Regions from separate parts of the Levilactobacillus suantsaii genome, predicted to be linked through region 1. Evidence: riboswitches for the same ligand, from Rfam matches in the RefSeq annotation. Region 1 holds a riboswitch; each other region holds the start of a gene.

Evidence for each region. A riboswitch is a leader RNA that binds a small molecule or an ion and turns the genes downstream of it on or off. The one in region 1 is predicted to bind thiamine pyrophosphate.
Region 2: linked by a shared signal. The riboswitch ahead of H3M12_RS03195 (cytosine permease) and the one ahead of thiM (hydroxyethylthiazole kinase) in region 1 are both predicted to bind thiamine pyrophosphate.
Region 3: linked by a shared signal. The riboswitch ahead of H3M12_RS00210 (ECF transporter S component) and the one ahead of thiM (hydroxyethylthiazole kinase) in region 1 are both predicted to bind thiamine pyrophosphate.

What each region holds. Positions count from the first base shown of each region.
Region 1 is NZ_CP059603.1:280,777-285,058, forward strand. Features, by position in the region: gene thiE (thiamine phosphate synthase) at 1-642, opposite strand, end outside; gene thiD (bifunctional hydroxymethylpyrimidine kinase/phosphomethylpyrimidine kinase) at 642-1,457, opposite strand; gene thiM (hydroxyethylthiazole kinase) at 1,481-2,269, opposite strand; TPP riboswitch at 2,380-2,484, opposite strand; gene H3M12_RS01365 (oxidoreductase) at 2,531-3,367, opposite strand; gene rlmD (23S rRNA (uracil(1939)-C(5))-methyltransferase RlmD) at 3,550-4,282, shown strand, end outside.
Region 2 is NZ_CP059603.1:675,794-680,075, reverse strand. Features, by position in the region: gene H3M12_RS03205 (YhgE/Pip domain-containing protein) at 1-36, shown strand, start outside; gene H3M12_RS03200 (2,3-butanediol dehydrogenase) at 250-1,320, shown strand; TPP riboswitch at 1,397-1,497, shown strand; gene H3M12_RS03195 (cytosine permease) at 1,563-2,441, shown strand; gene H3M12_RS12835 (hypothetical protein) at 2,468-2,620, shown strand; partial or broken gene H3M12_RS03190 (YaaA family protein) at 2,678-3,055, shown strand; gene H3M12_RS03185 (RNA-guided endonuclease InsQ/TnpB family protein) at 3,235-4,282, opposite strand, start outside.
Region 3 is NZ_CP059603.1:41,463-45,744, forward strand. Features, by position in the region: gene H3M12_RS00205 (D-alanyl-D-alanine carboxypeptidase family protein) at 84-1,253, opposite strand; TPP riboswitch at 1,668-1,760, shown strand; gene H3M12_RS00210 (ECF transporter S component) at 1,843-2,409, shown strand; gene H3M12_RS00215 (ABC transporter ATP-binding protein) at 2,428-3,837, shown strand; gene H3M12_RS00220 (energy-coupling factor transporter transmembrane component T family protein) at 3,834-4,282, shown strand, end outside.

The sequences.
Region 1 (4,282 bases):
CGCCGTGCGCATAGCGTCGACGGCTGCTTGCGGGTGGTCGTGACGGGTCAGCATGGTGATGACCGCCGCACCGGCCGCGCCAGTTGCCGCAATCGCCGGCAGTGATGCCACGGTGACGCCGCCGATGGCGACAACGGGCACCCGCGAGAGTTCGACCAGGTGGGCCAGGCCCGAAGTACCGATGACCGGGTCGGCATCGGCCTTGGAAACGGTCGGGTTGATAGGCCCGCTGCCCAGATAAGCGATCCCGTCGATCTGGTTAGCCGCCTCGACCTCTTCGGCCGTCGAGCAGGACAGGCCCACGAAAATCTGCCGGTCCTTGACGGCTTCCAAGACTTCTTGAATCCGCTGGTCGCTTTGGCCCACGTGAATCCCGTCGGCGTTCAACGCCAAGGCTAAATCCACGTCATCGTCGACGATGAACGGCACGTTGGCCTCCCGGCACTGGTCGCGCAAATCGCCACCTAAGGTACAGCGTTCCACCGTGGACAAGGTACTGCCGTCCTTATCGCGGAACTGAAAAGCCGTGATCCCGGCATCCAGCATGGTTGCGAGCACCTGCCGCAAGTCGCGGCCCGGTATGTCTTGACTGCCGGCTACAAAGTACGCCCGGAGCAAGCCGGGCTCAAACGTTACTGACATTAGATCGTCCCTCCTTGATTATAAGCCCAATGGTTCAACGGTCCGTGACCGTGCCCGACCGCAATCGGGTGGGCAATGGCGGCGGTCACGTAGTCCTTGGCCAACCGGATGGCCGATTCGAAATCGGCACCCTTGGCCAGTTCGGCCGTGATACACGACGACAAGGTGTCGCCGGTACCATGGGTGCGCACGGTATCGACTCGCGGCGCACTCAGCCAAAACGACCGGCCGTCGGCGAGCAACACGAAGTCGCTGGCCTGGTCGGGCGTGGCTTCGTGGCCCCCTTTGATGACCACGTTCTTCGCGCCCAGGTTCTGCAGCTCCACCGCGGCGGCCTCCATCTCTTCTTTATCATCAAGTGGCAAGCCCGTCAAGCGTTTGGCTTCTGGCAGGTTGGGCGTCAAGACATCGGCTAACGGCACCAGATCGTCACGCACCGTGGCTACCGCGTCGTCGGCCAAAAGTGCCGCGCCGCCCTTGGCAATCATCACCGGGTCGACCGTGAGCGGTCCAAAGTCGTAGCGCTTGAGGTTCTCGACCACGCCGTGCACGTGGGCCGCATCGGCCAGCATCCCCGTCTTGCAGGCGCTGATTTTAAGGTCCGCGGCTAACGAGGCGAACTGTTCGTCGATCAATTTCTGCGGCAGTGCCATGAAGTCTTGCACGCCCAGCGTGTTTTGCGCGGTGACGGCCACGACCACCGCCGTGCCGAACACCTGCCGTTCCTGCATGGTCTTGAGGTCGGCCATCACGCCGGCCCCGCCACCACTATCGGTCCCCGCGATCGTCAAGGTCTGGGGAAATTCGTTTGCCATGATTACTCGTCCTTCTTTCCGCCTTAGTCGTACGCCGCCAGTTCTTCCAACTGGGCGACGGTGGTTTGTTGTAAGGCGTCCATTAATTTAATAATAAAGGTCCCGGACCCCATCTGCGGGTCACTTTGGGCCACGCGTTGACCGATGCCCGCAAAGACCAGGCACGCCGTCTGGGCCGCTTCGAAGTAGTCGGGGTCCACGGCGCAAAAGGCCGCCACGATACTCGACAGCATGTCGCCGGAGCCCACGTGGGTCTGGAACAACGGCGTGCCGTTCAAGACCTGCACGGTCCGCTTGCCGTCAGTGATGACGTCGGTCGGCCCGGACAAGATGACGGTACAGCGCCGCTTGATGGCACAGGACTGCGCGATGCTGACCAGATTGCCACTGCCGCTACCGGCGTCGATGCCCTTGGCCTGCCAGTCGACCCCGGCTAAGGCCGCAATCTCACCGGCATTGCCCCGGATGACGTCTGGTTGAAAGGCCGTCAATAGGTCTTCGGCCACCTTGGCCCGATAAGCCACGGCCCCCACCGCGACCGGGTCGATGACCAATGGTTTGTGGTACTTATTGGCCAGTTGGCCGGTGACCTTGATGTGCTTGATCTGTGGTTCGGTGAAGGCCCCCAGGTTCAAGCAGACCGCTTGAGCCAGTTGGACCATCTCGTCAGCCTCGGCCACCTCTTCGGACATGATCGGTGACGCACCGATAGCGTTGATGCCGTTGGCGACGTCTTGGACCGTCACGAAGTTCGAGATGTTGAACACGATGGGATTTTGTTGCCGTAAATCGTTTAATAAGCTCAGTTTCATGAGTAAAGGACCCCCAAAATAGTAGTGCTAACGTGCCCCGCCATGACCACGCTTCGCGTCAGTCCCAATCAAACGCAAAAGCCCCCCCTTCACAGCAAGTGAACGGGTGGCTTCGCCATCAAACACGTTCCCTCCGCAAGCATGGTCTCGACAGGTTCAAAGGAATCGCGGGCATTCCCGCATCTCAGCCCCAAGGGGCACTCCTAGTGTTAGTTATCTTTAAGCATAACAGGTTGACGTGAGACGTCAACGGTTCTTAGATTATTGCATGATCCGTTTAGCGGCTGCACCAGTCCAGCGCCAGATCTGATCCATGGCTTTTTCGGACAACAGGCGCCGCGCCCATAAGATCTGACTGCCGGCCCCGGCGTGATAACGGGTCTTCGGCCGCCGGGCCAACGCCGCGCGGTCGACTAGCCGAGCAATCACCTGGGGTTCACTGGCGAAGCGTTTAGCGGCTCTCAAGATGGCTTCCCCGGTGCTGGCCGATTGGGCGTAAGGCCCAGTGCCCGACAGCTCGTGCAAGTGACCCGCGGCGATGTCGGCCCAAGCGGACTGGATACTGCCAGGTTCGACGACCACCACCTGGATGCCGTGGGGGCTCAGTTCGAAACGTAAGGTGTCCGAGAGACCCTCCAAGGCAAACTTCGAGGCCACGTACCAACTGGCCAGGGGTTGGGCGACCTTGCCGTCCACGGACGTGATGTTGATGATCCGGCCGCTGTGCTGTTGACGCATCATCGGCAGGACCGAGCGAATCAGCCGCGCCGCCCCGAATAAATTGACGTCAAACTGCCCTTTAGCTTGTTCTAGTGGGACGTCTTCTAACGCGCCCAGTAAGCCAAACCCGGCGTTATTGACCAGGATATCGATGCGCCCGGTCTCCCCGACGATGCGGTTGACCGTCTGGTCCACGCTGTCGGTATCGGTGACGTCGAGTGACAACGTGGTGATGCCCAAGTCGTCAAGGTCGTTCATCCGGTCTACCCGCCGCGCGCCAGCGTAAACGGTGACCCCGTTGCGGTGTAAGCCCCGCGCGATGGCGTTGCCAATCCCCGAGGACGCCCCGGTGACCAGCGCTACTTTTCGATGATGCATAAGCCAAGCCCCCTTTTTGAGATACTTCAATTGTACCGAAAAGCGCGGCGCTTCGCCATGAAAGCGGCCGCATTTGGGCGAACTTTTTGCGCGGGACCAAGCGGGAAACCCCACCGCGGGGCAAACTTTGGTATAATGGTCCAGATTGAATGGTTCTTAGACACAACTATATAGGAGAAAACATGAAAAATTATCAACCGCACCAAAATCGCCGGCGCAACGACCGGCACCGGGCCGACCACCGCAACACGCCCCAGGTCGAGGTCACAGAAGGCCAACGCTTTCCGTTGACCATCAAGCGCATGGGCATCAACGGCGAAGGCATCGGCTACTACAAGCGCATGGCGGTCTTCGTGCCCGGCGCCTTGACTGGTGAAGAGGCCGTGGTCGAGGTCACCAGCGTGGCCCACCGCTACCTGCGCGCCAAGGTCCACCGCATCCGTAAGGCCAGTCCGCACCGGGTCACCCCGCGCGATAGCTACGCCGACACGGTCGGGGGCTTCGAGCTGGAACACTTAGCTTACCCGCAACAACTCCAATTCAAACGCGACATCGTCATCCAGTCGCTAGAACGCTACCAGCCCCGCGGCTTCAAGGACTACGACGTCCGGCCGACACTCGGGATGGATCACCCCTACGAGTACCGCAACAAGGCTCAATTCCAAGTCCGGCAAACGGCTGACGGCACGGTCCAGGCCGGTCTCTACGCCGAACGTAGTCACGACTTAGTGGACCTGCCGACCTGTTCGGTCCAGATGCCCGTCACCATGACCGTGATGCGCGCCGTGGTCCAGATGCTCCAGGACCTCGAAGTCCCAATCTACGACGAGGACCACAACTCCGGGATCGTCAAAACGCTGGTGGTCCGCGCAGCCGCCAACACCGACGACGTGCAACTGACGGTCATCACCAACT
Region 2 (4,282 bases), 400 kb from region 1:
CGCTTAGCGGCCCACCTGATTCGGCAAAAAGAGTAATTGTGCTCATTGAATGATCAACTTGTGGCAATGATTGGGTCCTCTCTTGGAGATGGCTCAATTTTTGTGATGAGTGAGGTGGTATGCAGACGCGTTATGGCGGGAATCGATTGGGTTTGAGTTCGGAGTGCGGGTTGTGAGAATGTTTGACATCATCAAAGAAAGCACTTTTACTTTAAGTAAGTGCTAATAAAAAATAAGGAGGACACCAACATGAAAGCAGTTAGAATTTATGGCGCCAAGGACGCCCGGTTAGAAGACGTGACGATTGCGGACCCGAAGGACGATGAGGTTCAACTCAAGGTCAAATACTGTGGGATTTGTGGCAGTGACTTACACGAGTATACGGAAGGGCTGACGTTACCCACGGTCAAGCACCCCATCAGTGGCCAGTCGCTCCCCATCATCATGGGCCACGAGTTCGCCGGTGAAGTCGTCAAGGTCGGCCAAAATGTGACTGACTTGCAGGTTGGTGACAGCGTCGCCGTTGAACCGTTGATTGCGTGTGGTCACTGTGACAATTGCCGGGCCGGGCGATACAACCTTTGCGAAAATGCCATTGGGGACGATGGCAGCAGTAACTTCCTTGGCTTTTCGGCCGACGGGGGGTACGCCGAGTACGCCAACGTCCGCGACTTCTTCGCCCACAAGATGCCAGCTGGCATGAGTTATGAACTGGGTGCCGTGACCGAACCAACGACGGTGGCCTACGAAGCCATCAAGAAGAGTCAACTGCGGGTCGGGCAAACGGTCGCCGTCATGGGGGCCGGTCCTATCGGCTTGTTAACGGCAACGTTGGCAAGACTTGCTGGGGCAACTAAGGTCTATATTACGGATGTCTCCCCGGAACGGCTACAAAAAGCCCGGGACTTAGGCCTGACAGACGTCTTGGATTCTAGCCACGGGGACGTGGTTGAGCAAATCAAGCAGGGTACTCCCGGTGGCGTAGATTTGGTTTACGATGCGGCTGGTATCCAAACGACCTTTGACACCGCCATCCGAGTGGCCAAGAAGGGTGGTAGGGTCATGTTGATTGCCCTCTTCAGTCAAAAGATCTCGGTCGACGTGACGAACCGTTTAATCATGCAAGGCCTGGATATCTTAACGACGTTAGGCTACAACAACGATTATCCTGCGGTCATGCGGTTAATTAACGAGCACGCCGAAACCTTCAAAAAGATCATCACGAAGAAGATTCCGTTGTCCCGGGCCATTGAAGATGGTGTGAAGACCTTGGCGACCGATAAATCACAAGTCAAAATTTTGATTTCGCCGACCATGTAGGCAACTGGCGGTCACCCACAGGAGGAAACTTGCTGGCCCACTAATTTAGCGGTATGCTGAACTTAAATTTAAATCGAAAAAACACTAGGGGTGCCAATGCTGGCTGAGATGGACGTGGTCCGATCCCTTTGAACCTGTTGAGTTAAGACTCGCGAAGGAAAGTGTCGGTCATTAAAAAGCGTCCCTTCGTTAAGTTCCGGCTTAACGGGGGACGTTTTTTCGGGTCAAGGGAGTTTTGGACGATGACGATTCGGTTAAGAAATCAGTTTTTACTGTGGTTAGGAGCGGCCATCTCGATTGCGGAAATCGTGACAGGCACGTTGATAGCGCCGCTGGGATGGTCGCAAGGTCTAGCCGCAATTATCCTGGGACATTTGATTGGCGGGGGCCTGTTTCTTTTGCCGGCCGCCTATTTATCGGCGCGCCAACACCAAACCGCGATTGGGGTGACCGGCCAGGTCTTTGGGCCCTGGGGCGTGCGGTTGTTTTCGCTACTCAACGCCTTGCAACTGGTGGGCTGGACGGCGGTGATGATCGTTAACGCGCAACTGGCCATGGACGGGATTGCTCAACACTTGTTGCACTTTCGTTCGCCGGTAGTCATGGCCAGTATCGTGGCGGTTCTGATTGGCATCTGGTTGTTGCTGGACCATCAATGGCTGTTTCGTATCAATAACGTGGTGGTTATCTTGCTGGCCGTGGGAATGCTACTGATGATGGGCGGCATCGTCTGGCAGGGCCACGTGCACGCGTTGACGGAGGGCAACTTAAGCTTTGGTGGCGCCGTGGAACTCAACGTGACTATGGCTTTGTCGTGGTTGCCTTTGATTGGCGACTATACGCGCCAGAGTGACCAGCCATTACGGGCCAGTTTGGCCAGTGTCGGCGGGTACTTCTGTGGGAGCCTTGCGATGTTTATCATCGGACTATTGACGGTCACGTTGACCGGCCAAGCGGATTTCACGCAGGTGCTGGCCCAGTCAAACTGGGGCTTAGTGGCGCTCGTCATCATTGTTTTTTCAACGGTCACGACCACGTTCATGGACGCGTATTCGGCGGCCACCAATCTGAATAACCTGTTGGCGTTTGGCCACGTGAACCTCTGGGGCATCGGCGGTTAGCCTTAGGCTGGAACTTTGCCTGGTGGGTGGTCGGTACGCTGGCGTACTCGTGGCTCCAGCGTCTCGATTTTATCGGCGGGACTACGCTACTATTGCTGATTATTCTGGGCATCGGGGTGTTGGTGACCGGGCACTTCACCAAGCTGCACCCGCTGATGACACCGGCTACTAAGGACTGAATTGTACCGATGTGACGAGGTAAACTGTGGTAATCTAGGGGCAAAGGAGACCGTTATATGAAAATCATCATTGCCCCCGCCAAGAAGATGCAGGTGGCCCCGGACGACTTTGCCGTTCAGGGGCAACCACAATACTTGGCCCAAACCAACCAAATTTTACGGCGTTTGCGCGAGTTGACCTACGCGGAAGCGCACCAAATGTGGCGGTGTAGCGACAAGTTGGCCCGGACCAATTACGACTGGTTACAGCGTTTAGAATTGACCCAGAACCAGAACCAGACCCCCGCCGTGATGGCCTATAGCAGTCTGCAATACCAAGCGATGGCGCCGGATCTATTCACGGTGCCGGCATTGGCCTATGTACAAGTCCATCTGCGGCTCTTGTCAGCTTTTTATGGTGTGTTGCGTCCCTTCGATGGCATCGTGCCGTACCGGTCGACGGCCAACGATTTGGTCTTTATTGAACGGACTTAAGTCAAAGTGAACTACTCGTCACTAAAGTAACGAGCTTCTGGGAACGTTAAGTAGTGTTTAGGATTTTACGGTGGTATCCCAAGTACCTAACTCACAGAACTTAACTATTTTACCAAGGCTAGTTCCTAACCTAACGGCTTTTATCCGGCATTTTTCAGCCCTTTGTTTAAGATGTTAACTGCCGCGTTAACATCTCGATCATGCTGGGTTCCACAGCGCGGACAAGTCCATTCGCGAATCTCTAGTGGTTTACGGCCACTTTGAAAGCCACAGTGGGAACACTGCTGACTCGTATAATTAGGCTTGACCGTGATTAACTGTTTTCCATATCGTTGACACTTATATTCAAGCGTGTATCTGAATTGGGACCAACTAGCGTTGGCAATTGACTTAGCTAGGTGGTGATTGTGCATTAGATTTTTGGTTTTCAAATCTTCAATCACAATTACATCGTATTTTTTAACCAAGTCAGTGGTTATCTTGTGTAAATAATCTTTGCGTTTATTGGCCAGTTTCTGTTGGTAGCGTGCCTTGGTTTTCCTAGCACGTTGCCAGTTTTGGTAGTCATTAATCACCATATCGGTTAGATGGGCTTTATTGTGGTTCCACTGGCGAACGTTAATCGTCGCCTTATATTTGCGCCGGTTGTATTTACGTTGCCAAGCTGTGGCCTGATAAGTCTCCCACAGGGCTTGGAACTTGTCATATTTATCACCGTCAGAGGTGATTGCCAAGTCAGCCACCCCCATATCAATTCCCACAACTAAATTAGTCTTAGTGAATGGTTCGGGATCCGGACACTCAATCTGTAAGCTAAGGTAATATTTACCGGTTGGATCCAAACTGATGGTGTAGCGTTTGAATTTTCCAACGGCCAGTGCACCTGTCTTGCTCGTTTTGATGCTCCCAAGTTTGGGTAATTTAACTCGCCGTTTGGCAATCACCACCTTAGCACTAGCTGAAAACCGCCCCGTGTAGGATTTTTTAGTGGAACGGCGCGACTTGAAACGAGGCTGACCGCCTTGATGTTTAAATAGCCTGGAGAAAGACTGGGCTAAGTTGTGGTTAACTATCTGTAAGCTAGTCGCGTCACTGGCTTTTAGAAACGGGTATTCTTTTTTGAGTTGTTTAAGTAAATTGTTCATGCCGTACTCATTAACAAATTGACTACTAGGGTTGTTTTGATAG
Region 3 (4,282 bases), 240 kb from region 1:
TGTCCGGATAACGGGAACCCCAACGGATTCCGGTCACCGAACACTTTTAGGTTAAGGGTTAAGCTTTACAAAGTAAAAACGAATTAGTCACTCATGCTGCTAGCCTTGTTGGCGTGGTTCATCAACGAGCGAGTCTCGGTAAATTCGTTGATGTCGTGCAGGACCACGGTGATGACCCGGTGCTTGCCTTTCTTCTGACCAGTACCAACGAAGCAGTAACCAGCCAGCGGCGTGTACCCAGTCTTCAAACCGTCGACGTTCAACGACTTCTGGTAGTAAGTCCGGCCGGGCAAGAGGTTGTTGTAGTTATACAACGACTGACCGTCGACCTTCTTCGAGCCGATTTTACCGTCCTTGACGACCCGCGGGTAATCCTTGATCAGGTGCCGCGCAATCAACGCGACATCCTTGGGGGAAACCTTGTTGGCGTTGGCCGACCCATAGTTATAGCCAAAGACTTTCAAGTCACTATTTTCCAAGCCAGACGCGGAGACGAAGCTCGCGTGTTTCAAGTTCCAGGACTTGGCCTGAGCGTTCATCTTCTTGATGAACTTGCCGTTACTTCCGGAGACCCACTTCCCTAAAGCGATGGCCGCGTTGTTCGATGAATCCAGGTAGGCGGCGTAATAGAGTTCCTTGACCGTGTACTTGTGCCCAGACTTGAACCGGAAGCCGCCACACGCCGCATCGTTGCCCATCGCAATCAGACCTTTACTGTTGGTCTTGACCACGTCGGTCCACTTCGCCGACTTAGTGTGGACTTTCTTAAGGGTCAGATACAAGGTCATTAACTTGGAGACGGAGGCAATCGGCCGGGCCGTGTTGGCCGCCTTGGACCAAACGACCTTCCCGGTGCTGGTATCCATGGCCACGGCGCCCCTGGCGTACTTCAAGCCAAACGGTGCTTTCCCCTTCTTTAGATAGCCATGCCAAATCCAGCCCTTAACGGAACCGGATTTATTGCTGACCTTTAAGTAGATTCCCTTAGAATTACTATGTTTCCAAGTTTCTTGCTTGGTTGCGTACCAAGTCGTATTCGGATAGGTCTTCAAGTTCGCAACTTTCTTGGAATGGCCATAATTATAAATGGCCCCCTTGGTACTCTTTTTGTGATAAGCCGTCTTGGTCAGCGATTTCGACGAGACCGTCCGATACGTCGCCGCGTGGGCGGGCTGGGTCGTCGTTACCCCAAGCCCCAGACTCACAGTCGCCATAATGGCCAGCGTACTTAATTTTAGTTTACTAATTGTCATGTGCTGAATTCCTTCCCAAATTCTGTCAAACTCCAACTCAAAGTTAACACGTTTATCACGTCATAATCTGTCTCTGATAAAACTGTAACCTACTTGTTGGCCCCGTAACTTGGTTGCAATCTCCTCCTTTACGGTTATAAATCCTAGAATTGACCAAATGACTAAGTGCGAGAGACCAGCATTCCCAGCCAGTAGTCGCTTGTTTTCAATTGGTGCTACCCATAATCATCTAACCCCAAGCTAATTCAGTACCTTAACGTCAAACTGGTCTAGGCCATACTTGTTCTAGACCATTTGTGGGGCCTCACTGTTTTTCAGCCACACGGTTGCACGTCTGAATAGGTCAAACCTTAGGTACGATTGTTTTCGTTAGCGGTTGCATTTTTCTTCAAAACTCGTTACGCTAGATAGTAATTTGAATCCGCGGGGTGCCCATATTCGGCTGAGAACAAACCCATTGAACCTGCTCTGGACAATTCCAGCGAAGGGACGGTGAATGACTCAAGCAAACTTGGCCCCCACTATCAATTTAGTGGGGGCTCTTCCCATTTTTTGGGGACCCTAAGGGTAAAATGAGGAGGAGTTTTACATGAAACAATGGCACGTTCGCGATATCATTCTTGTCACCATTCTCGCTATCTTTATGGGGGTCATTTTCTGGGTCACCGGTCCTGTCTACACGGTTCTAGCCGCCGCTTTAGCCCCCTTCGGTCTGCAGCCCATGGCTAACGATATGCTTTTGGGGCTGTGGTGCATGGCTGGTCCCCTGGCAGGCTTCATCATCCGCATTGCCGGTGCCGCCACGTTAGGTGAATTACTGGGGTCCATCGTTGAAATGTTTCTTGGCGGTATGTGGGGTGCCAGTACCTTGATCTCCGGTATCGTCCAAGGGGTCGGTGCCGAATTAGGGTTTGCGTTCACCGGTTACAAACGCTATAACTGGATGACCCTGGTTCTCAGCGCGTTGACCACCACGTTAGTGACCTTCGGCTGGGACTTCTTCCGGAGTGGATACAACAAGTATCAATTCGGCTTCATGATGCTCTTGTTGCTGACCCGGTTCGTGTCCGTCTTCATCTTTGGCGGCGTCTTAACGAAGTTGATCACCAACCTCTTAGGTCGCGCCCACGTTTTATCTCCACGCATTCGCGCTTAAACACTGGAGGGATTTTGTTTGGCTACCGTTAACATTGAACATCTCACTTACGCACCCGACCACCAAGATCCTGTGTTGAAGGACTTAACGGCCACCTTTTTAGGCGGCCGTTTTTCCCTTTTGACCGGGCCTTCGGGTAGCGGCAAGACGACCTTACTGCGACTCATCGCGGGCTTGACGCCGCTACCCACGGGCGCCACGTTGACTTTCAACGGCCAACCGCTCGCGGCGCAATCACCGCAGCAGCGCTCGCAGACCGTGGCGTTGCTCTTTCAAGAGCCCAGCACGCAGTTCACCATGGACACCGTTACAAACGAGTTACGCTTTGCCTTAGAAAACCAGCAAGTCTCCCCGGCCGCTATGCCAGGTAAAATCGATGCAGCCCTGGCTTTCGTGGGCATCACCGACTTGCGTGACCGGAATTTGATGCAACTCTCCGGTGGGGAACAGCAAAAGGTCGCCTTAGCCATCATCGTCGCGATGGACAGCGACGTCATCTTACTCGACGAGCCCTTCGCTAGTATTGACCCAGCGACCCGCCAAACGTTATTGGACCGGCTGGTCAAGTTATGTCGCGACCAGGGCAAGACCATTATTTTGGCCGATCATGATTTGAGTGGCTACGCCCAGTGGATCGACCACCTGACTGTGTTACACGCCGGTCAAGTCACCACCTTGTCAGTCGCGGCTACCCAGGCGCGCTTAGCCGCCTTCACACCAGAAAGATTACAACTCACGCACGTCCAATTGCCCACGGCCCAAGATAAGAGTTGTTTTGAAGCCAAAGGGTTTGGTCTCAGCCAAAACGACCGCACGTTGATTTTACCGGAGGACTTACCATTATTGACTCACAAGACCACACTGATCACCGGGCCTAACGGCAGTGGCAAGTCGACGTTTTTCCGCTCGCTGGTTCGTTTGGGCCGCTATCAAGGCACCATCACCTACCAGGGGCGCGATATCCAGCGAATTCGACGGCGGACCTACGCCCGGCACGTCAGTCTGATGTTCCAATCTGCGACGGCCCAGTTTTTAAACGTCACGGTCGCCGAAGAACTGGCCTTATCGCAACGTTACGGTAACGCGACCTACTTCACGCCGGACCGGATTCAAGCCGCCCTCGCCCAACTCGACTTGAGTGGGCGCGATGAGCAAATCATTTATTCGTTGAGTAGCGGCCAGCAAAAAAAGTTGCAGCTCCTGTGCATGCTGATGATGGCCCCCGAGGTCCTCTTACTGGACGAACCCTTCAAGGGCCTCGATCTCAACTCGATTCAGGCAGCTCTAACGTTATTGACCACAACGCAACGGGACCTCGACCTCACACTAATCATCATCAGTCATCAATTGGGCGGTCTTAGTCCGTACGTTGATTACCACTTAGACCTGGCCCATCAACAATTGACCTATCAGGGGGTGACGGCATGAATCCCAGTTTAAAATTGGCCTTAGTGGTACTGATTGCATTGGAGATCTCATTCACGCAGGTCTGGACCGTCAACGTCGCCCTCATCGTGATCAGCCTAGTGATTTTAGGACTGAACCGCATCCACATCCGGACCCTGGTATGGCTGACCGTGGTCCCGCTCTTCTTCGCCAGCGCATTGATTTGGTCACTGATGTTACGGGGAAACGCCACCCCACACTTCTTAATCGTACTGTTCACCCGGATGTTCGTATACGTCTACCTAGGCGCCACCTTTACCCAGACCACGGTGCCCCTCGAACTGACCCGATCGCTGGAACAAAACGCCAAGTTGCCCGCTAAATTTGCCTACGGGTTCCTTGCAGCGTTCAACCTATTCCCTAAAATCAAAGCCGAAGTCGCTACGGTGCACGCGGCCGCCATGATGCGCGGCCAAGTCCTGCACTT